Regions from separate parts of the Massilia consociata genome, predicted to be linked through region 1. Evidence: predicted binding sites of a transcription regulator. Region 1 holds the regulator's gene; each other region holds the start of a gene.

What was found. Region 1 encodes FNR, which switches genes on or off when oxygen is low (the NO sensors DNR and NnrR bind a similar motif). Its sites were predicted from a motif close to TTGATNNNNATCAA; they were not measured.
Positions count from the first base shown of each region.
Region 2: a site for FNR is predicted at 2,203-2,216, ahead of ACFFJK_RS13770 (universal stress protein). Genes of this name have one in related genera too.
Region 3: a site for FNR is predicted at 1,984-1,997, ahead of ACFFJK_RS04445 (gluzincin family metallopeptidase). Genes of this name have one in related genera too.
Region 4: a site for FNR is predicted at 2,127-2,140, ahead of ACFFJK_RS02195 (glycine-rich domain-containing protein). Genes of this name have one in related genera too.

Region 1 covers NZ_JBHLWP010000001.1:210,265-215,791, forward strand. Annotated here, with positions in the region: gene ACFFJK_RS00930 (DUF885 domain-containing protein) at 1-82, shown strand, start outside; gene ACFFJK_RS00935 (VOC family protein) at 330-758, shown strand; gene ACFFJK_RS00940 (metallophosphoesterase) at 813-1,655, shown strand; gene fnr (fumarate/nitrate reduction transcriptional regulator Fnr) at 1,710-2,471, opposite strand; gene ACFFJK_RS00950 (zinc metalloprotease) at 2,588-4,225, opposite strand; gene ACFFJK_RS00955 (cytochrome ubiquinol oxidase subunit I) at 4,654-5,527, shown strand, end outside.
Region 2 covers NZ_JBHLWP010000013.1:85,004-90,530, forward strand. Annotated here, with positions in the region: gene ACFFJK_RS13760 (chemotaxis protein CheA) at 1-1,034, opposite strand, end outside; gene ACFFJK_RS13765 (protein phosphatase CheZ) at 1,034-1,900, opposite strand; gene ACFFJK_RS13770 (universal stress protein) at 2,289-2,756, shown strand; gene ACFFJK_RS13775 (response regulator) at 2,900-3,544, shown strand; gene ACFFJK_RS13780 (Crp/Fnr family transcriptional regulator) at 4,010-4,804, shown strand; gene ACFFJK_RS13785 (glycine zipper 2TM domain-containing protein) at 4,926-5,527, opposite strand, start outside.
Region 3 covers NZ_JBHLWP010000006.1:70,677-76,203, reverse strand. Annotated here, with positions in the region: gene ACFFJK_RS04450 (protealysin inhibitor emfourin) at 70-345, opposite strand; gene ACFFJK_RS04445 (gluzincin family metallopeptidase) at 342-1,922, opposite strand; gene ACFFJK_RS04440 (polyhydroxyalkanoic acid system family protein) at 2,102-2,383, shown strand; gene ACFFJK_RS04435 (acyl-CoA-binding protein) at 2,423-2,677, opposite strand; gene ACFFJK_RS04430 (FKBP-type peptidyl-prolyl cis-trans isomerase) at 2,925-3,281, opposite strand; gene ACFFJK_RS04425 (EI24 domain-containing protein) at 3,463-4,284, shown strand; gene ACFFJK_RS04420 (competence/damage-inducible protein A) at 4,355-5,140, shown strand; gene ACFFJK_RS04415 (transglycosylase domain-containing protein) at 5,401-5,527, shown strand, end outside.
Region 4 covers NZ_JBHLWP010000003.1:133,871-139,397, forward strand. Annotated here, with positions in the region: gene ACFFJK_RS02180 (NAD(P)H-binding protein) at 1-159, shown strand, start outside; gene ACFFJK_RS02185 (hypothetical protein) at 156-383, shown strand; gene ACFFJK_RS02190 (hypothetical protein) at 822-965, shown strand; gene ACFFJK_RS02195 (glycine-rich domain-containing protein) at 1,016-1,948, opposite strand; gene ACFFJK_RS02200 (sensor histidine kinase) at 2,206-4,020, opposite strand; gene ACFFJK_RS02205 (glutamine--tRNA ligase/YqeY domain fusion protein) at 4,301-5,527, opposite strand, start outside.

The DNA.
Region 1 (5,527 bases):
GGTGCTGGGCGCCGGCTCGGTGCCGCTGGACGTGCTGGGCGAGCTGGTGGACGGCTGGATCGCGCGCCAGAAGAAGGCGTAAGGCCTTGAGACGGTCCGGTGGTGCCGGCATGCGTGCCGGCGCCACCGGCCTGCGGTCTGCATGCATCGATCGGTGCGGGAGGCATGACGGGGCAAGCTTCCCGCCGTTTGGCGATAACGTTGGCGCTGAGGCAGGCGGTAATGTCCGCGAAGCAGCCGTTGTCGTGACAGGGTTTTGCTTTTATACTGCCGGGAAGCTGCTCGGTTCCCACGATCGACTTTCACGACGGACTTCGCAGGAGCACACCATGGAAACAAACGAGATCTACCGCGGGCGCCTGATCGACCACATCCAGCTGGTGGTGCGCGACCTGCCTGCTTCACGCAGGTTCTACAGCGCCGTATTCGAGGTGCTGGGCATCCCGCTCGGCGGCTCGGGCGAGGATTATTTCTGGGCCGACGAGCTGTTCATCTCCAGCCGCGACAGCGAGGCGGCGCAAGGCGTGCTCACCGGGCGCCATCACCTGGCCTTCCAGGCGCGCGACCGCAAGATGGTCGATGCCTTCTACTACGCGGCCCTGAAGGCCGGCGGCAGGGACAACGGCCGCCCCGGCGAGCGCGCCTATCACCCCGGCTACTACGGCGCCTTCGTGCTCGACCCGGACGGCAACAACATCGAAGCCGTTCACCACGGCGAGGCGAGGCAGAGCGCGCCCTACGTGCGCGTGACGTTCTAGGCAACCGGAGCAGGCGGCGCGGCGCGGCGGCGAAAGCCGCTATACTCGTCGACCATGCGCATCCAGCTTTTCTCCGACCTGCACCTCGAACGCTACCCGCACTTCGTGCCGCTGATCCAGGACGATACCGACATCGTCGTCCTGGCGGGCGACATCGGCTCCTACCAGTCGGGTTCCCGGCTGGCGTCCCTCGACTTCGGCCTGGAACGCTTCTCGCCGCTGCGCGAGGGCGCACCGCGTGCCCGCGTGCTGTACATCCCCGGCAACCACGAGTTCGACGGCCTCGAGTTCGACGAGGCCTACATGCGCCTGCGCGCCACCTGCGAACGCCTCGGCATCGAATGGCTGGACCGCGAGACGCTGGCCATCGGCCACGTGCGCTTCGTCGGCACTACCCTGTGGAGCGACTTCGACGCCCTGGCCGTGCAGGAGCAGGACCTGACGAAGCAGTTGCAGCGGCGCGAAAAGGCGTTCCGCGCGGCGAATTACTACCTGTCCAAGAACACCACGCTGAAGGACGGCGCGCCGGTGCTGGCCGAAGGCATCCGCACCATGTCGCTCGCGTGCCAGGCCTGGCTGCGCGAGGCCTTGTCCACGCCCTTCGACGGCGTCACGGTGGCGGTGACCCACTTCGCCCCGAGCCTGCAAAGCGCCGACCCGCGCTACGGCCTGACGCCCGGCACCGCAGGCTTCTGCAACGCGATGGACGACCTGTTCCCGCTGGCCGACGTGTGGATGCACGGCCACCTGCACTGCGCCAACGACTACGTGGTGCGGGGTGAGGAGGGAGGCAAGGGCGGCAAGGCGTGGTCCTGCCGCGTGGTGGCCAATCCGCTGGGCTACCTCAGCAAGGGCGAGCAGGAGGCCTTTCGGCCGGGACTCGTCATCGAGCTTTGAGCTGCTGCGCACATGGCGCGATGGACGGAAGGACGGCCATGCCGTTCGACCGTGTCAGGCCGGGCTGCAGACGTCCGTGCCCGCCGCCACGGCCTTCAGTTTCGCCGGGTCGAGCAGCGTGACCTCGCGCTTGTCGACCTGGATCCAGCCCTGCTTCTTGAAGCGCGACAGCAGGCGGCTGATGCTCTCGATGGTGAGCCCGAGGTAGTTGCCGATATCCTCGCGCGACATGCGCAGCTGGAAGCTGGTCGGCGAGTAGCCGCGCGCGGCGTAGCGCGCCGACAGGTTCACCAGGAACACGGCGAAGCGCTGCTCGGCGCGCATGTTGCCTAGTAGAAGCATCACGTTCTGCTCGCGCGTGATTTCCTGGCTCATGATGCGGTGGAAGTGGCGCAGCAGCGCCGGCACCTCGCCGAACAGTTCTTCCAGGCGTGAGAACGGAATCTCGCACACTTCGCTGTCCTCGAGCGCCACCGCGTCGCAGTGGTGGGTGCCGCTGATGGCGTCCATGCCCAGCAATTCGCCCGCCATCTGGAAGCCCGTGATCTGGGCTTCGCCGGCCGCGTTGACCTGGTAGGTCTTGAAGTGGCCGAAGCGCACGGCGTACAGGCTGCCGAACGGCTCGCCCATCTGGTACAGGCGCTCGTCGCGCGCGAGCCGGCGGCGGCGGCCGATGATCTGGTCGAGCCGGTTGATGTCGGCGTCTTCCAGCCCCATGGGCAGGCACAGCTGGTGCATGCTGCACGCGCTGCAGCTGGTCTTGAGGGCCTGGATGCTGACCGGTGGCGTGCCCGGGAGCGACATGGGTTGGTTCATGGCGGAAAAGGTAGTGCGGACGCAGCCATTATAGACAAGCGGCAGGCAGGCGGCGCATAAGCGCCGTGGGGCAGGCGCCCGCCGCTGCCGGCCGGGCGCCCGCCCACGGCGGCGTGCTACAGGTGGTTCCTGTGTTCTGCCTTCATCCGGTAGTACTCGCGCTGGCCCCGGGCACGGACGGTCCGGCAGATCTCCGCCGCCTCCACCGCCGCCTGGTTCACGGAGGCAAAGGCGTCGGGGTCGTCGATCAGGCGTTCGATGGCCTGCTCCGCTTCCGGCGTGCCCGCCAGCGACAGGCCGAAGGTCGCGGACACGGCCAGTTCTGCCCCCAGCGCGTCGATGCCCGGCGCCGTGACGCCTGCCGCAGCGGCTTCGGCCTTGGCCGCCGACGCCTGGGGCGCGGCCAGGGCCTTGGCCGCGTCCATCCCGGCCGCGACGCCGGCAAGGAAGTCCAGGGCGGCCCTGCTGCCGGACTTGTTGACCAGGTCGCCGAGCCGGACCAGTGCGGCATTCTTCGCATTGAACACCGCACGCCCGGACCGCGGGCTGCGCACGAAGTCGATCAGCGGCTGCACCGCGACCTCGCTCCCGATGAAGCAGAGCGTGCTCACGATCTGCGGCAGGAACTCCTCGTGCTGTTCCGGTTCGTCGACCAGCCATGCCAGCAGGCGGCGGGCGTCGTCCTCGGTATAGCGCGACGCGGCCTCGTAGGGCACCCCTTCGATCCAGTGCAGGGAAACGAAGTCGCGCACATCCCGGGGCGGCTGGATCGCTTCGCCGTCGCAGCAGCAGCCGCTTGCGGGCAGCACCTTGCCGGTCGCCGCGGTCGGGCCGCTCAGGAAGCGCTCCGCTTCGGCGTTGTTGACCACGTTGTGGTCCGGACCGATGGCGGGATACATCAGGGCCCGGGGGTCGTCCGTGCGGTGGCCGTTGCCCGCGTTGTGGCCGTACTCGTGGGCCCAGAGGATGCCCTCCTGGCCAGGCGTGAAGCGGACCACGGCCAGGTTGACCGACGGGCTGCCGACCGGTGCGCAGCCGATGATGCTGTCGCCCGGGCCGCCGCACCAGCGGATCGCCTGGACCACCTTGATCCCGGTGCCGGCGGTCATCAAGGTGGTCCATTCGGCCTGGGTCTGGATCGTGCCCGCGACCGTCGGCGGCAGGACCCGCACCGCCCCGTTGCGCACGAACCGCACCGGGGTCGCCACGTCGGCAGGGGAGTCGTCGCTCTGCAGGATGGTGCCCATGTCGGCGAGGATGCGGTCGGCCTCGGCGTCGCTCAGGGGGACACTGCTGTGGCGGTGCACCGTGACCTGGACCGTCCTGGTGGTGACGTCGGCCGGGTTGACCACCAGGTAATCGGCGTAGAGCAAAAGATCCGTACTCCATTCGATGTTCACCCAGATGTCGACGCCCCCGGCGCGCGGGGCCACGTTGTGCACGGTGTAGCGCGCTGCGCCGATGAACTTGCCGGTTTCCGGCCCGCCGGAAAGCCCTTCGGCGACCGATACGAACACGCGCGAGCGCGGGGTGACGTCCCCCCAGTTCAGGCGCAGCACCACCTGGCCGCGCCGGGCGCCCCAGTCATGCCGGTAGGTGAAGCCATTCCCCTGGAGTGCGGGTTGCAGCAAGGCCGCGTCGGCCTGTGCATGGACCTCGGCCCAGGCGGTCGGGAAGGCGGACGATCCGGCGGGCTGCGCGGGTTCGTCCAGGGCCATCACTGTACTGCTGTCGAGACGATCGTTCGGCGACATGGGTTCTCCTTTGTAGAGTGCGGCAGGGGGGAGCAGGGCAAGGGGGAAGGCAGCGAGCACGGGTTCACGACCAGGCAGTCGGCATGGAGCAGGATGTCCTCGCTCCACGCGATGTCCGGTGTGCTCGCGGTCAGCGCGTGAGCCTCAAGAAAATATAGACGAGTCAATTGCGCAGGTATTCGGGATTTGGCACGGTGTTGCCCTGAATCAGTAGCTACGGTCGCAGGACGGAGAAAACCGTGGCCGGCTGGCACCGCGCGGCATGCGCTAGCCGCCGCATTCCCCGCAAAAGCCGGCGCCATCCGCGCCTGGCGTAGCAAATAAACATCTCCCAACCGTGCGCGCCCGCCATGCGTGCTAGATTCCGCACACGCCTTGACGCAGTACGACCAGGCAGCAGCCCAGGCACGCACAACTGAGGAGCCCGCATGTTCGGTTTGTCCGCGTTGGATCTCGCGCGCATCCAGTTCGCGTTCACGATCTCGTTCCACATCATATTTCCTGCGATTACGATCGGCATGGCAAGCTATCTTGCGGTGCTCGAATTGTGCTGGCTGCGCACCAAGCGCCAGGTCTACGTCGACCTGTACCATTTCTGGCTCAAGATCTTCGCCGTCACCTTCGGCATGGGCGTGGTGTCGGGCATCGTGATGGCCTACCAGATCGGGACCAACTGGAGCTACCTGTCCGAGTTCGCCGGCAGCATCCTGGGGCCGATCCTGTCCTACGAGGTGCTCACCGCCTTCTTCCTCGAAGCGGGCTTCCTGGGGGTGATGCTGTTCGGCTGGAACCGCGTCGGTCCGGCGCTGCACTTCGCCGCCACCTGCGCCGTGGCGATCGGCACCCTGATCTCGTCCACCTGGATCCTGGCCGCCAACAGCTGGATGCAGACGCCGCAAGGCTATGCCATCGAGGGCGGGCGCATGGTGCCGGCCGACTGGCTGGCGATCGTGTTCAATCCCTCGTTCCCATACCGCCTGCTGCACATGGTGATCGCGGCCTACCTGTGCACGGCGCTGATCGTCGCCGCCGGCGCCGCCTGGCAGCTGTTGAAGCGGCGCGACAACCCGGCGGTGCGCAAGATGCTGTCGATGGCGCTGTGGATGATCCTCATCGTCGCTCCGATCCAGGCCGTGGTCGGCGACTTCCACGGCCTGAACACGCTCAAGCACCAGCCGGTCAAGCTGGCGGCGATGGAAGGGCACTGGGAGAACGAGCCGGGCAAGGCGGTGCCGCTGCTGCTGTTCGGCATTCCCGACATGGAAGAAGAACGCACCAAGTACGCGGTCGGCATCCCCCACC
Region 2 (5,527 bases), on a different contig from region 1:
CCTTCGATGGTCAGCTCGACGTCCTTGCCGAGGTCCTTGGCCAGTTCGCGCACAAGGCGCGGGAACTTCTGGAACAGGCGGCCGACCGGCTGCATGCGGGTCGCCAGCGTGGCGCGCTGCAGTTCGGCCGAGTAGCGCGAGGCGCGCTCCAGCGTCTCGGTGAGCGTTGCCAACAGGGCGGCGGCCGGGCCTTCGAACTTGAACTGCTGCAGGCGCTCGAGCAGCACGGCGGCCTGGTTGGCGGCCTGCACCGATTCGCCCGCCACTTCCAGCAGCGCGTCCAGCTTGACCGCATCGATACGGATGCTTTCGTCCTTGGCCGGGGCGCTTGCTGCGCGCGCATCGGCCACCTTGTCGTTCTGGCGGCGGTCGACACCGTCCCAGCCGGATGCCTTGGCAGCCGGCGCGGAGTCGGCCTGCGCCGGGGCAGCGGCCTGCACAGGGGCGGCGGCCGGCACGACTGCAGCCGACGGATCGGCCGGCGCGGCAATCGCGGCGCCCGCAGGCACCACGGCGTTGTACATCCCGACCCAGTCGAGGCCATCCTCGCCCACGGCAGGTGCAGCCGGAACAGCCACGGCCGGCACGGCAGCAACGGCAGCAGGCGCCGGCGCAAGAGCTGGCGCAGCAGCCGGGGCGCTCGACGCGCCCTTGCCTTCGATCGCGTCCATCAGGATGCGCTCGAGGTCGGCCGGCATCGACGCCAGGCCTTCCGGCGGGGTGCCGTTGTTCAGGTCGTTGAGCTGGTCGGCCACGAAGCCGGACGCCTCCAGTGCCGCTTCGATCGCGAGCGGGGTCACCGGCGCGACGCCTGTGCGCAGCGCGTCGAACAGGTTTTCGGTCAGGTGGCAGGCCGCGACCAGCGCGGGCAGGCCCATGAAGCCGGCGCCGCCCTTGATCGTGTGGAAGGAGCGGAACACCGCATTGAGCGTTTCCTTGTTGTCCGGATCGCGTTCGAGGCGCAGCAAATGTTCTTCAACATTCACTGCAAGGTCCATCGCCTCGACGACGAAGTCCTTGAGCATATCGTCCATTAGAACCCCAGATCGGCGAGAAGATCGTCAACGCTATCCTGGTTCAGCGCCGTGTCCGGCACCGACGGACCCTGCATCAGCGGCACAGGCGCCGGCGGGGTCTCCTTCTTGGCCAGCTTTTCCTTCAGGTCGGCCGGCGCGTGGTCGCGCAGCAGCTGCGCCAGCTCCTGCTCGACCGTCTGGGTGATCTTCACCACCTTCTTGATCAGCTGGCCGGTGATGTCCTGGAAGTCCTGGGCCATCATGATCTCGAGCAGGCGCGCCTTTTCGGCTTCGGTCGCTTCGTTCACGGCGGCGGCAAACTGGCGCGAATCGCCGGCCAGGGCCTTGAACTCGTCCAGGCTCAGCTTGCCCGAGAACAGGTCGGCCCAGCGGTTCTCCATGTCCTTGGCCTGCTTCGACAGCAGGTCCTGGGCCGGCATGCCGTCATCCAGGGTGTTGAGCACCTTGTTGGCGGCCTGCTCGGTCAGCGTGGCCACGTATTCCAGGCGGTCCTGGGCGTCGACGATGGCCGACGAGGCTTCGGTCAGCGCCTTGTCGTAGCCCAGCTCGCGCAGCGAATCGTGCAGCAGGCGGACGATGCCGCCGAGGCGCTCGTACATGCCATGCTCGCTGTCAATGGTGGCGGCCGGCAGCGCCGGGGCGGCGGCCAGTGCGGGCACGGCGGCAGCGGAAGCGGCAACGGCTGGCGCGCTGGATGCGGCCACCTGGTCGAACAGCGACTCGAGGTCGTCCTCGTCGGCGGCTTGCGTAGCGGCCGGTGCCGAGGCCGGAGCCGATTCGGCCGGCGCCGGAGCGGGCGCGTTGGCGCGCTGCGCCGCCACTTCCTCGAATAATGCGTCGAAATCGTCAGCGGCGTCGGTCATAATCCCTGCTTCTCCATGATGTATAAGTTCGCGATGAGCGTGCAATTTGGTCGGTACTGCGACCATCCGGCCGCGCGGCGCGGCATGGAACGGATGGCAAAAGTCTGCATGGGAGTGTAGCAGTGCTGTTGCCTCAGGTAAATGTCGGCGATCAGGACGCAACAAAATGGACAAGGAAACTTAATTCCGCGACAATCAAAACGCACGGTTCCTGATCGTTTACACAAGGGAGGTGTTGTTTTTCGTAATCGCGACGGGCAGTGGTCTTGCTGAGCCTGCACAGTGGAACCCCGGTCGAAAGTTTGATCGAGCTCAACAGTTTGCGTTCTTGCAATCGCCGCCACGCCCTGGACAATCCAGAATGGCGTGGCCATTGGAGGAGTCAACCATGTATCGCAAAATCCTGATCACCACCGACGGCTCGGCCGTGTCGCAGCATACGGCCTGCGCCGGCGTCAAATTCGCGCAACAGATGGGCGCCGAAGTGCTTGCCCTGTTCGTCGCGCCTGATTACCAGTACCCCGTCTATGTGGAAATCATTCCGCCCTCCTATCCGAGCGAAGAGGAATACATCGCCCAGATGCGCCGCCTGGGAGAGGAATACATGGGCAAGATCATGCGCTCGTGTGCCGACGCGAACCTGAAGCATGCGTGCATGACGGCGTTTTCCGACACCGCGGCCCTGAAGATCGTCGACGTCGCCGAGCAGGAAGGCTGCGACCTGATCTTCATGGGCTCGCATGGCCGCAGCGGCTGGGGCCAGTTGCTGCTGGGCAGCGTGACCAACAAGGTGTTGTCGCACACGACCAAGCCGGTGCTGGTGCACCGCCTGATCAAGGAACCGGCAAGCACGTGAAGGCCAGGGCTGCCAACCCACCGTGCATTGGCGGCGCGGAACCGGCCGCGACGGCGTGGCGTTGTGAAAAAAGTACGACAATTTCCCTGTGATTATGTGTTAGCCTGCTCTGGTTACCGCCGCTCGCACCCTGAAGGATAGTTATGATTCGCATTGTCATTGCCGATGATCACACGATCATGCGCGAAGGCCTCAAGCGCATTCTCGACGGGGCGCCGGACATCGAAATCGCCGGCGAAGCCACCAACGGTTTCGAAGTACTGGCCCAGGTGCGCCAGGGCGGCTTCGACCTGCTTCTGCTCGACCTGTCGATGCCCGGCCGCAGCGGCGTCGACCTGATCCGGCAGGTACGCAGCGAAGCGCCCAAGCTCGCCATCCTGATCCTCACCATGCACGAAGAGGAACAATATGCCGTGCGCGCGATCCGCGCCGGCGCCCAGGGCTACCTGACGAAGGAAAGCGCCGGCACCCAGCTGGTGGGCGCGATCCGCAAGGTGGCGTCGGGCCGCCCCTATATCAGTACCGAAGTGGCCGAGCAGCTGGCGCTGAACATCATGGCGCCCAACGAGCAATTGCTCCACAAGCAGTTGTCGGACCGGGAGTTCGAGGTGTTTTCGCTACTCGTCGGTGGAAAATCCATCACCGAGATCGCCAACAGCCTGCATCTCTCGGTCAAGACGGTCAGTACCCACAAGACGCGTATCATGCAGAAGATGGGCATGACCTCCTTGTCCGAAATGGTCCAGTACGCCGTGGCGCACCGCCTCCTGTCGCCGATGAAAGCGTAAGCGACGGCAGCGCTGGCGCGCAGAATGTAGGACAAAGCGTAGGAAACAAAAGGTTTTAGACAGACCACCGCGGTTTTTGTGCCACGCGGTTTTCTCCTTGCGGCGGGGCGCCCTGCCCTGCCCGCCCCCTTCTCCCAGCCTCCCGATACCTCGCCTTCCCTCTGGCGCCGCAGCCCAGGGTCGGACGATTCCTACAAGCCTATCAGCACTCCTACCTACATATTCAGCACCTGCTGATATTCGTGCCGGACTCGTGTTGGCATACTGAATTCAACGTTTCGACTTGCTTGCGATCCAAGTCCCAGCGTGAGCCAGCCTGGCAGGATCAACCTCCCGCAGCGCCGGTTGCCGCTCCGCCCCGAGGTCGCCGATTGAAACACTAGGATTTTTCAACTGGAGATGAGCATGCAGTCCCAGCCACCATCAGAACAACGCAACGTCACCCAGCCGACCATGCATTCGCCCATGGAAGCTGGCCGCCAGCGCCAGGGACGCCTCTGGTCCAACCTCAAGGAAGTCTGTGACCTGCTCCGTATTCCGGCCAGCGTGTCGGTTACCTCGGAAGAATTGCTGTTTCAGCATGTGCAATTCAAGACCGGCCAGCGTGTCCACACCATCGGCCAGGCCTTCGACACCCTGTACATCGTCAACTCCGGCTTCCTGAAAACCGTGCTCATCGACGAGTTCGGTAACGAGCAGGTGCTGAGCTTCCCGATGAAGGGCGACATGCTGGGCGTGGACGGCATCCACACCCGCCACTACGCCTCGGAAGCCGTGGCGCTGTCGGATTGCGACCTGATCCTGCTGCCGTTCAAGAAGCTCACCGCCCTCGGCCGCGTCCATGCCGAACTCGAAAACATGATGTACGGCGTCATGAGCCGCGAGCTGGTGCGCGAGCAGACCATGATCGGCATGCTCGGCGCCCTCTCTGCCGAAGCACGCGTGGCCCGCTTCCTGGTCTCGCTGGCCGACCGCTTCGCCGCGATGGGTTATTCGAGCAAGCTGTTCAACCTGCGCATGACCCGCCACGAGATCGGCAGCTACCTCGGCCTCACGCTGGAAACGGTCAGCCGCACCCTGTCGGCCTTCAACGAGATCGGCCTGATCACCGTCGACCAGCGCACCATCGGCATCAAGGACGCCGAAGCGCTCAAGACCCTGCGCCGCCTGCCGCCCTCGCGTTCCCGCACCAAGGGCAGCGCCAAGCAGAAGGCGGAGCTGGGGCAGCCGGGCGACGACCAGGTGCTGGCAACGGCCTGAGCATGTAAAGACCTATCGTAAAAACAACAAGGCCGGCTCCCGCAAGGGGCCGGCCTTTCTTATTTCTTATATATACGGCTGTGGCGTAGGTGGGCGGGAGACCCGCCACCCTACGAACATCTCACTGGTCCCGCGTCAGCACCCCATTGCTCACGCGCACCCGGTCTCCCATGCGGAAGCCCGGATCGTTCTCGTACTGTAGGGTCTGGGTCGCGCCGCTGGTGCTGTAGCGCACCAACACCTCATAACGCTGGCTGCGGTTCATGTTGCGCTGAATGTTGCGGCCCGCCATGCCGCCTGCGACGGCCCCGGCCACCGAGGCCGCCGTCCGGCCGCTGCCGCTGCCGACCTGGCTGCCGAGCATGCCGCCGACCGCGGCGCCGCCGATCGTGCCCAGGTAGTTGCCATTTTCCGCCACCTCGACCACGTTGACCGCTTCCACGACCGCGCAATTGGTGCAGTAGCGCGCCTGCCGCGCCTCGGTCGTGCGCGCCTCCGCCAGTTCGCCGCGGCGGCTGCGCGGGGCATCCGGCTGTAGCAGCGATTCGCCCAGCACGCTGGTGGCCACTTGGTTGCCCAGGCGCAGGGTCGCGGTCACGCCGCTTTCCGGGCGGATGCGGTCATGGGTACCGATGGTATAGGTGCCCGCATACTGGCCGGGCTCGACTTCGGTGAGGTTCAGGTTGCGGGTCGCGCCGTCGATGCGCAGGCTCGCCATGCCGC
Region 3 (5,527 bases), on a different contig from region 1:
TAAGCAAATGTGGAGTGCACTTGCCGATGCAACAATCCCGGGGCGCCGCCGACGCACCGGGATTGCCCTTCAGGCACTGCTGCGCAGCCGGTCCAGCAGGGCCTGCCAGTCGCCCCCGCTGCCGTCCTCGCGCACGAACACGGTGTGGCAGCGCCGGCCGTCCTCCACCGTGATTTCCCAGCGCGGCATGTCGGCGCCGACCGCGCAGGCGGGAGCGCTCGAAAAGAAATCGAGCCGGCCCAGCAGGTCTTCGATCTCGCCGCCGTCGGCACGGGCGGCGGTATCGAGGTCGTAGGCTTCGGCCAGGCCGGCGAAACCGCCACAGGCGCGGGCGCTGATCTTCATGACTCTTCCGCAAAGCCGCCCACCGCGGCCACCGGGACAGCCGCCACCGGCACCACCGCCACCGCCGGCATCACGCATTCGCCGAGGCGGCCGTTGGCGGCGCACCAGCGCGCCAGCGCCTGCGCTTCCAGGTCGAGCACCCGGTCGGCCTTGTAGTACTCGGGCAGGTTCATGGTGCCGCAGCAGGTGCGCCGGTCCTGGCGCGCGCCCGGCGCGTCGCATACCTTGGCCGCGAGCGGGGTGCAGGCCAGGCCGGCCAGCGACGCGGTAGTCGCGTCCGGCAGCTCGACCACGTCGCGGCGCGCGAACTGGTTGCGCACGAAGGCCGCGTAGATGTCCGGCTTGCCGTCCTCGCCCAGGATGCGCAACATCTGGTTGACCACGTCCACGTAGGTCGCGGCCCTGTCGGGCGCGGCGATGAGGGCGCGCAGCAGCAGGCCGCGCAGGTAGGCGGCCACTCGATGCAGGACCGCGGCGTCGTCGTCGAGGGCCGGGTTGCGCTCGTGGGCGAACATGTCCGCCAGGATGTCGTACACGGCGCCGGTGAACACCTGCGAGATCGCGTGCACCTGGGTGCCGGCCTGGCCGAGCGTGAGGTCGTTGTCGGCGTTGCGCAGGCCGGTAGGATTGCCCAGGGCCAGCCCGAACTGCTCGGCGACGTCGACCAGGAAGTTCTTGTCGTGCAGCTGCGCCTTGGTCTGGGCGACCACGGCCTCGCACTGGTCGAGCTGCGACAGCGCCAGGAAGATCGCGGTCAGGTCGCCGAAGGCTTCGTGCAGGCCGCCGGTCTGGGGCGGGGCGTCGGCCAGCAGCCACTGCGGCTTGAGCCCGTCGAGCACCGCATGCGCGGTCTCGTGGGCCACGATGTCGAAGGAACGGCAGGTGTACACGCGCGCTGCTTCATCCGTCTTCGTATCCGCCATCGCACCTGTCTTTTCGTTCATCTTTTGTCCGATGGGGATGAAATCGCCGAACTTCAGGCAGGCCTGGTTGCGGCTGTAGAACGCGTTCATCACGTTCGGCAGGCCGTGGGGAAAGATGCTCAGCGGGCGCGTATCCATGCTGGTGTTCCACTGCCAGGGCAGCGGCATGTCGATGCCGGCCGCGCCCAGCGAACGCTGGTACATCGTCAGGGTCTGGCGCACCACGGTGAAGGTGTGCACCGCATCGAACTGCGGGGTGTCGGGCTGGGTGACGAAGTCGCCGAAGGCGTTCGGCTCCACCGGGTCGATGCCCGGCACGCCCGCCGCGATGCGGGCGTCGCGCGGCCCGGCCAGCACCGCGCCCGGCAGGTAGGCGCGGCGGGTGCCGATCTCGCCGACCGACGGGTCCTGCTTCCACATCAGCACGCGTGCTCCCATGGCGTGCGGCAGCGCAGGGGGCTCGACGTGGGCCTCGTCGTCGACTCCTGCGCCGGACGGTTCCGGCTTTCCATCCGGGCCGGCCGGCTGCTCGAGAAGCCGGGCGGTACGGTGCTGCTGAAGATAGGGGGCGCTGGGCGTGGGGATGAAGCGGACCGGCGGCTGGCCATGCTCGGGTGTGGCCAGTTCGTCCGGCAAGAGGGCACCTGGTTCCATGACGGCTCCTTGCGAAATGTCGGGCGGCGCTCTCATGTTGGCGCGCCCTGCGGCGCGAGCATTGACTATAGTCAATTGATTTGGATCGGAGCCGAAGGCATCGCTGGACTGGCCTAGTCTGCTTCCAACTGGCATCATGGCGGATTGTCTCGCAACGATTTAAGGAAGGATCAGCCGGAATGTCGGAAATTAGCATCATCCAGGAACACAACCTGAGCCCCGAACAGGCGCGCACGGCGGCCCAGCAGGTGGCGCAGCGGATTGCCAGCGAATATGGCCTGGAATGCAAGTGGGATGGCGACGTGTTGCGCTTCGGACGCAGCGGCGTGGAGGGGGCCCTGACCCTGGAGGACCAGCGTGCCGCGATGCGGATTCGCCTGGGATTCTTCATGGGCGCATTCGCCTCGGCCATCGAAGCCAAGGTGGCGGAAAAGATGCGCAAGGTGTTCGTGCCGGCCTGAACCGGCACCGGCCGCCGCAGGGCGGCGGCCAGGAGGGTATCAGCCCTTCAGTTCCTCGATCAGGTCGATGTACTGCTGCATGGCGTCTTCCTGCGAGGTGCCCTTCAGGTTGGCCCAGGCATCGTACTTGGCGCGGTTGACGAAGTCGGTCATGCCCGGGCGCTCGCCGGTGACGTCGCCGCTCGAGCCCTGCTTGTACAGCGCGTAGATCTTCAGCAAGGTCATGTTGTCCGGGCGTTCCGGCAGATTCTTGGATTCGGCCTGGGCCTGGGCGAACTGTTCCTGCAAGCTCATGAATACTCCTGTGTTGGTTGCGTTGGCAATGTGGTAAGACAGGAGAAGATCTTAGCGCAGGAGGGGCGCGTCCACCGCCAAACGGGGCGAACTTTAGAGGAAATGCTCGGCTGTAGGCGTGATCTGGTCCAGTGGGCCAGATCACGCTTCGCCGATCGCGCGTCCAACGTATTCGAGCAGATGCGGCGCGTCTGATCACACGCTGGTTGAACGCGCGCACGGCAAAGCCGTGCACCCTACGCGTTGCTTAAACGGCCAGCAGTTCCACGTCGAAGATCAGGGTGGCGTTCGGCGGGATCACGCCGCCGGCGCCGCGCGCGCCGTAGCCGAGGCTGGCCGGGATGGTCAGGCGGCGCTGGCCGCCGACCTTCATGCCCTGCACGCCTTCGTCCCAGCCGCGGATCACGTGGCCGGCGCCCAGTGCGAACTGGAACGGGTCGTTGCGGTCCTTGCTCGAATCGAACTTGGCGCCCTGGCTGCCGTCGTCGTTGCGCAGCCAGCCGGTGTAGTGGACGGTGACGTGCTGGCCGGCTTTCGCCTCGGCGCCGGTGCCCGGGACGGTGTCTTCGTACTGCAGGCCGGAATCGGTGGTAATGGTGGACATGGTCTTCCTTGTTGTTCGGGGTTGAGCGGCGATTGTAGTGCAAGGTTTGTCAAAGCGCCATCGAGGGGCGTGTCGCGCGTCCCTGCGGCGCTGCCTGCGATGTGGGTAGAATGGCAAACCAGGATTCCCGACAAGGAGCATGGATGCCACGTGTTTTTGACCCGACCCGCCCGGTGCCGCCATGAAGGGCGTCGGCACCGCCTACCGGCGCGCCCTGCGCGCCCAGTTCTCGCGCCGCATGCTGCTGCTGTCCGGCGCGCCGCTGGCGCTGTCGCTGCTGCTGTGGGGCGCGCTGCTGTGGACCGGCCTGCAGCCGCTGCTCGACTGGCTGCACGGCGCCTTCGCGCAGTACGAGATCTTCCAGTCGAGCAGCAATGTGCTGTCCATGCTCGGCCTGGGCGTGCTGAAGGTGATGGTGGTGCCGCTGGTGGCCATCGCGCTGCTGCTGCCGCTGATGATCGGCTCGGCGCTGCTGTTCATGGGCGTGATCGCCATGCCCGTGATCGAAGGCCACGTCGGCAGGACACAGTACCCGAAGCTGGAGAAGAAGCAGGGCGGCTCCTTCCTCGGCAGCGTCGCCATCAACGTCGGCAGCACGACGGTGTTCGCGGTGCTGTGGCTGCTGACGCTGCCGCTGTATGCGGTGCCGCCGGTGGCCTGGCTGGTGCAGGCCTGCCTGTGGGCCTGGGTCACCTCGCGCGTGATGAGCTACGACGCGCTGGCGGCGCATGCCAGCCCGGACGAGCGGCGCGCATTGATGCGCCACCACCGTGGCGCGCTGCTGGCGATCGGTTTCGCGTCCGGCCTGGCCGGCGCGCTGCCCGGCATCGCGTGGATGGGAGGCGCGGTGCTGTCGATCGTGCTGTTCCCGTTCCTGGCGATGCTCTCGCTGTGGTTGTACGTCATGATCTTCCTGTTCGCCGGGCTCTGGTTCCAGTATTACTGCCTGGGTGCGCTGGAAGAGCTGCGCGAGACCGGATTGGCGCCGGCGGGGCAGGCATGAACCGCGGCCTGAAGCGCGGGCCGCAAGCGCAGGCTGTGGCACACTGGCCCGGCATGCACGAGGAGGAGACATGGAATTCGGCCTGATCGTCGTCGGCGACGAGATCCTGTCCGGCAGGCGCCAGGACAAGCATTTTGCAAAAGTGGTCGAGCTGCTCGGCGCACGCGGCCTGCAGTTGGCCTGGGCCGAGTTCGTCGGCGACGACCCGGGGCGCCTGACCGCGCTGCTGCGGCGCAGCTTCGCAGGCGGAGACATCGTGTTCTCCTGCGGCGGAATCGGCGCCACGCCGGACGACCACACGCGCCAGTGCGCGGCCGCGGCGCTCGGGCTGCCGCTCGTGCTGCACCCGGAAGGGCGCGTCAATATCGAAGAGCGCATCAGGGAAACGGCGAGGGAAGCCGGCCACGAGCCGGATTTCGGTGCGCCCGACAACCTGCAGCGCCTCAAGATGGCCGAGTTCCCCGAAGGCGCCGGCCTGATCCCCAATCCCTACAACCGCATCGCCGGCTTCACCGTCGCCCATCATCACTTCGTGCCGGGCTTTCCCGTGATGGCCTGGCCGATGATCGAATGGGTGCTCGACGCCCATTATCCCCATTTGTTCCACGCCGCTGTCCACCTGGAGCGTTCGCTGCTCGTTTACGAGCAGGCGGAGGCCGCACTCACTCCGCTCATGGAAGCGCTGCAACGCGACTACCCCGGCGTGCGCGTGTTCAGCCTGCCCAGCGTCGGCGATGCGCAGACCCGCCGTCATATCGAACTGGGGGTGAAGGGCGAGCCCTCCAAAGTCGAGCTTGCTTTCGATGCAATGCAGGCCGAACTGCAGAGTCGCGGCGCCGAATTCCGGCTGTTGTAGGACTGCATGCCGTTCAGCTAACTCTGCCGTTGTTTTTTTGCGAAAATACTTCGCGCGCATCAAAATTGTTAAACCGTGTCTCGCGCCGGTCGTATTGATGTGGTGGAATGATACCTATGGAGGTGCAATCCTGAGTGAGTTTGCGCCGTACATTTTTGCAAACTGACGAGGACCCAATCACTCGAACGGACCAGCAGCAAGGATGGCGGGGCAGGTTGGCGGGGATTGAGCGCGTAATGATTCAAACCGGTTGAGCCATCATGGAAAGTATTCGCCGTTTAGGACGGCCCAGTAATGTATTCCGCGCGGTCGGCAAGTGGCGCGGACGTCCCGCCCAGGCCATGGCCGGCGGCACCCCTGCGCTCGCATCCGCGGGCGGCAACGACG
Region 4 (5,527 bases), on a different contig from region 1:
GCGGTGGTCACGCCGACGCTGCTGTCCTTCATGTCGGAGTCGCGCCGCCTGGACAACACCCGCCTGAAGCGCGAATTGCGGGCGCGGCTGCGCTTTCCCGATGTCGCGACGGCGCTGGCCGGCGTACAATCACGGCCCCAGGAGGAGAAGCCAGCATGACCTATGAAGAATACCTCGACGAAGTCACCACGCTGATCGTCGAAAAATACGGCGTCCCGGATGCCGCCGCGATCAAGATCGTCGTCGATGCGCAGGACAAGGAATACTTCGTGCCGCACGACGACAAGCCCGGCATGCGCACCCTGGAGCGCGCGCATGCCGATGCCCGCACCCTGTACCAGGCCAGCGGCCTGGCCAAGGCCGGGGCAGGCAAGAAGAAATAAGGCTGCGAATCCGGCACGATTCAGCCAGAAAATTTAGCCCGACGAGTCGATCGACTTCACATCGGCCACCCGCGCCGCCGGGTGGCTTCCCCCCATGCGTCCGTGTCCCGGCTCCACCGGAAGGATGCACATCGCCGCACCCTCGGCTCTTCAAAAACGTCCCCGTCTTGCGCAACAAGCAAGCGCACTGTGTATCATTTCGCCCCTGGCGAAAAAAGCCACATAAACGATGCCGTTTCGGCAGCGTGTGCAAATTTTCCACGATAGATCACGAAAAGTGACAAATAATTAATATTCCTGAAAGAAGCCAAGATGCCCATCAGATGACTGCCGCCGGGAGCGGAGTACGACCCCAACCGCGTCCTTGACGCCCTGATCGCCAGGCTGCGCCTGAAGAACGATGCCGCGCTCTCGCGCGTGCTCGAAGTGGCGCCGTCCGTGATCAGCAAGATCCGCCATAACACGCTGCCGATCGGAGCAACGCTCTTGTTGCGCATGCATGAGGTGAGCGAATTCAGCATTCGCGAACTGCGCGAACTGATGGTCAGGCCGGACGAGGTGGTGGAGCCGCTCGCGGCGTGAATGAAAAAGGCCGGTACGGCCTGTCGCCATACCGGCCTTCGACGGGGGAGTCAGGCTGCGTGCGCCAGTTCCTTGCCCGGTGCGGCGCAAGGTTCCGCGGCATCGGACTGCGGCTGCTTTCCCGGCGAGGAGCAGAATGCGTACGCTGCGGCGTTGGCGGCGTCATGCGGCGCTCCCGGCGCGGTACAGTAAGCATACGCGGCGTCGGCGGCCTGGGCGGGTACACCCGGCGACGTGCAATATGCATACGCGGCGGCGTTGGCAGCTTCGCGTGGCATTCCCGGCGAGGTGCAGTAAGCATACGCGGAGTTGACAGCTTGGCGCGGCACTCCCGGCGAGGTGCAGTAGGCGTATGCGGCATTGGCAGCTTCGCGTGGCATTCCCGGCGCGGTGCAGTAGGCGTACGCGGCAGCGTTGGCAGCCTGGCGTGGCGTTCCCGGGGCAGTGCAGTAGGCATATGCGGCGTTACTGGCCTGGCGTGGCGTTCCCGGTGCGGTGCAGTACGCGTATGCTGTGTTGGCGGCTTCGCGTCGCTCTCCAGGCAGTTTGTACCATGCGCTGATGTCGAGGCGCTTGCTGTCAGACGTGTTCCAGGCGGCGTAGGGGACAGCTGCGGCGCCGAATTCCGCTTCATAGATTTCGCGCATGCGTTCGCCGGCGGCGACGTGATCGCTGTCGTTCGCACTGGCGCCGATGCCGACGTAAGGATAGTGGTGCAGGAAGTAGCCGAATACGGCGGCGCAGTCGCGTGCGTACTTCATCGTGTCGAGGATGTGGTAATGCCAGAAGGTGTCCACGTCGACAGTCGGCGAAGCCTCTGCGTTGGGGTATTTCTTCATCAGGAACAGGAAACGGCGGTATTCGGTTTCCACTGCGTCTGCGCGCAATGCGGACCAGCCTTCGCCGGATTCCACATGCATCAGTTTCATTTTAATCGGGGCAAGGTCAAGTGCTTGGAACGCTGCGAATTCATTGGTCGACATGATGATCACCTTTTGTTTTGGACGATTTATGTAGGCATTTCTTATTCCCTAGTTTTTGGTGCTGCGGTACTCCAGAAACTTCCTCCTGAGTATGTGGTTCGCGTTAATCGGAAGCCAAGAAGAGCGTCTTGACCGGTGGCAGTGATAACAATTGTCCTGCGCGAGGTCAGTGTTAATGTTGAGCTCTGTCAAGTAAGGAACTGCTGTGCGGAAACGCTACAACAATTGATACGAATCGTTGACGGTTCGCGCGTGCGTCAAGCCAGCGCGGACAGCGTGAAATCGTTGTCCTGGGCGGGCAGGGGACGTGGTCCTGTCCCGCCTTCGCCTACCGGAATCGTGACGACGATCGTGGTGCCGGTATCGGGGCCGCTGCTGATCGAGAAGCTGCCGCCGAGGATGTTGACGCGCTCCTCGATGCCCACCAGGCCAAAGGAACCGTTTCGGTTGCGGCTGCCCGGCTGCATGCCGACGCCGTTGTCGCGGATCGTCATCGTCAGCATGTCGGCATGCTGGTGCAGGTCGATCCGTACCTTGCTTGCGCGCGCGTGCCGGGCCACGTTGTTGAGCGATTCCTGCAGGATGCGGAACAGGGCGGTGGCGCAGTGGTCGTCGAGGTAGTGTTCGGCTTCGTCCTCGACCAGCTCGCATTCGATGCCGGTGCGGCGCGCGAAGTCGGTCACCTGCCAGTCCACCGCCGCGTTCAGCCCGAGGTCGAGCACGTTAGGGCGCAAGTCATTGATGATCTGGCGCACGCTGCGGATCGTCACATTGATCTGGCGTACCGTCGCGCTGGCGCGCTCGTGCAGGTGGCCATGGCGCTCGCGCGTACGGTTGGCGAGGAACTCCGCCTCGATCTTCAGCGCCAGCAGGTTCTGCGCGAGCTCGTCGTGGATCTCGCGCGCAATGCGCTTGCGCTCCCCTTCCTTGATCTGTTCCGCATGCGCAGCCAGCAGGCGCAGCTTTTCGTTGGTGGCCTGCAGCTTGGCCTGGCTGGCGCGCAGCTCGCGCGTCATGTCCTCGGCCATGCGCAGGGCCGAACGGCGCGAAGTGGCCATGGTCTGGAACAGCGCGTAGAGCAGGGCGGTGCTGAGCGTGCCGGCAAGCGCGGCCAGCCAGGGATAGAAGAGGTCGAAGCGGGTGTACAGTGCCGACTTGGCGATGCTGAAATCGGCGCGCCACTGGCGCTGGTTGAATTCGATCGGCAGGCTGGCCCTCAGCATGCCGGCGTCGTCGCGCATTGATGGTCGGACTTTCGCCGCTGCATGGCTGTCGTAGAGGACCGCGCTGGGCCGGTGTTCGCCCGGCTCCGGCGGCACATCGCTGAGGTCGGTGAGGACCAGGCGCGCGCCCTTGACCAGGAATCCCTCGAGTATGCCGTTGACCATTTTGTTGACACCGAAACCGATACCGACGGAGCCGATGTAGGCGGCGCGGCGCTGGGCGACGGTGCCGAGCGGCATATTGCTGCGGTACACCGGCAAGCGCATTGCGAGGATGTTCTGCTTCGGACCAGAGGGTATGTTGACGCGAATGCCCGAGGCGGCAATGGTATTGTTGTCGCGCGCCTCTGCCGCCGTGCGTCGGGCGTAGCTGCGCGCTTCCAGATCCAGGCCGAGCTTGTCGAGCGATTCCGGGATGGCCGGTTCCATGTAGACGATGATCGTGTAGCTGTCGCGGCCTGGTACGGGACGCAGCTCCCTGGTTGGCTCGGGCATGCCATATTGACGCAGGCGGCGGCGCACGTCGGCTTCCACCGCCGACAGTTCGGCCGGGCCGACGGTGCGCGCATAATTCATGGCCTCGATGCCTGGGAAGTTGCGGGGCGTGTCGAGCTGCTCGACGTAGTGGCGGAAATCGTCGGCGCTGGCTTCCGGATTCGCGTGAAACAGCCCGGCCGTGCCGCGCAACACGTTGGTATAACTCTTGATGCGGGCGTCGATCGCGTACTGCGCGGCGCGTGCCATGCCGCGGAAACGCTCCTGGGCATCGCTCTCGATGGCCTCGGCGGTGACCAGGTACAAGGCGGTGCCGACTGTTACCGACAGCAGCGCGCCAGTCAGGAGGGTCATCGGCAGCGCAGCCAGTCTGGAAGGGGGGCGGCGTGAAGACATGGTCCAAAGTCTCGCTTGCGAAAGGGTACGCGTCGCGATAATGCGACACACATTCATACGCTAAGCGTCTTCAGACCACGAAGTACCTATCAGATTGGATAGGTTTACCAGAAAACCAACGGGACTTGTGAGGTGGAAACCTTCCTGCCGGTTGAATTTGTTGCTGGAAGAAACCATCAGCTCTTCTGTAGGAAAGAGCTGATGGTTCAGGGAAAGTTTACTTGTCCCTTGTTTCCGTTTATTTACCCCAGCTGTCCTTCAGCGTGGTCACGCGGTTGAACACCGGCTTGCCCGGCTTCGAGTCCACGCGGTCGGCCACGAAGTAGCCGTGGCGCTCGAACTGGAAGCGCTGCTCGAGCATCGCATCCTTCAAGCCCGGCTCCAGGTAGGCGGTCACGGTTTCGAGGGCGTTCGGGTTGAGCGCGGCCTTGAAATCCTTGCCGCCGGCGTCCGGCTGCGGCTCCGTAAACAGGCGGTCGTACAGGCGCACCTCGGCCTCCAGGGCGGTGGCGGCGCTGACCCAGGTGATGTTGCCCTTGACCTTGTAGTTGTCCGCGCCCGGCGTGCCCGACTTCGAATCCTCGAAGTACTTCACGTGCACGGCCGTGACCTTGCCGTTCTCGTCCTTGTCGAAGCCGGTGCACTCGACCACGAAGCCGTACTTCAGGCGCACGCGCGCGCCCGGCTGGTCGCCCACGGGCGGGGTGAAGCGGTGGTAGCCCTTGGTCGGGGTTTCCAAGAAGTCTTCCTGCTCGATCCACAGCTCGCGGGTGAACGGGAAGGTGCGCACGCCCCATTCCGGATGGTGCGGGTGGACCGGCGAGGTGCACTCGACCGACTCGCCTTCCGGGAAGTTGTCGACGATGAGCTTGAGCGGACGCAGCACGGCGATCGCGCGCGGCGCCTTCGGGTCGAGGTCGTCGCGCAACGCGCCTTCCAGCGTGCTCATGTCGATCCAGCCGTCGGCCTTGGACACGCCGATGCGCTCGCAGAACAGCTGGATCGACTCCGGCGTATAGCCGCGGCGGCGCAGGCCGACGATGGTCGGCATGCGCGGATCGTCCCAGCCCGTCACCACACCCGTATCCACCAGCTCGCGCAATTTGCGCTTCGACGTCACGACGTAGGTCAGGTTCAGGCGCGCCATTTCGTACTGGCGCGGCACCGGGCGCGGGAAGAAGCCGCCGTCGGCCAGGGTATCCACCAGCCAGTCGTACATCGGGCGGTGGTCCTGGAATTCCAGGGTGCAGATCGAATGGGTGATCGACTCCAGCGCGTCCGAGATCGGGTGCGTGTAGTCGTACATCGGGTAGATGCACCACTTGTCGCCGGTGCGATGGTGGTGCGCATGGCGGATGCGGTACAGGGCCGGGTCGCGGTTGGTCATGTTCGGCGAGGACATCGCGTCTTCCGACATTTTCGCGCGCAGCACGTACTCGCCGTCCTTGTACTTGCCGGCCTTCAT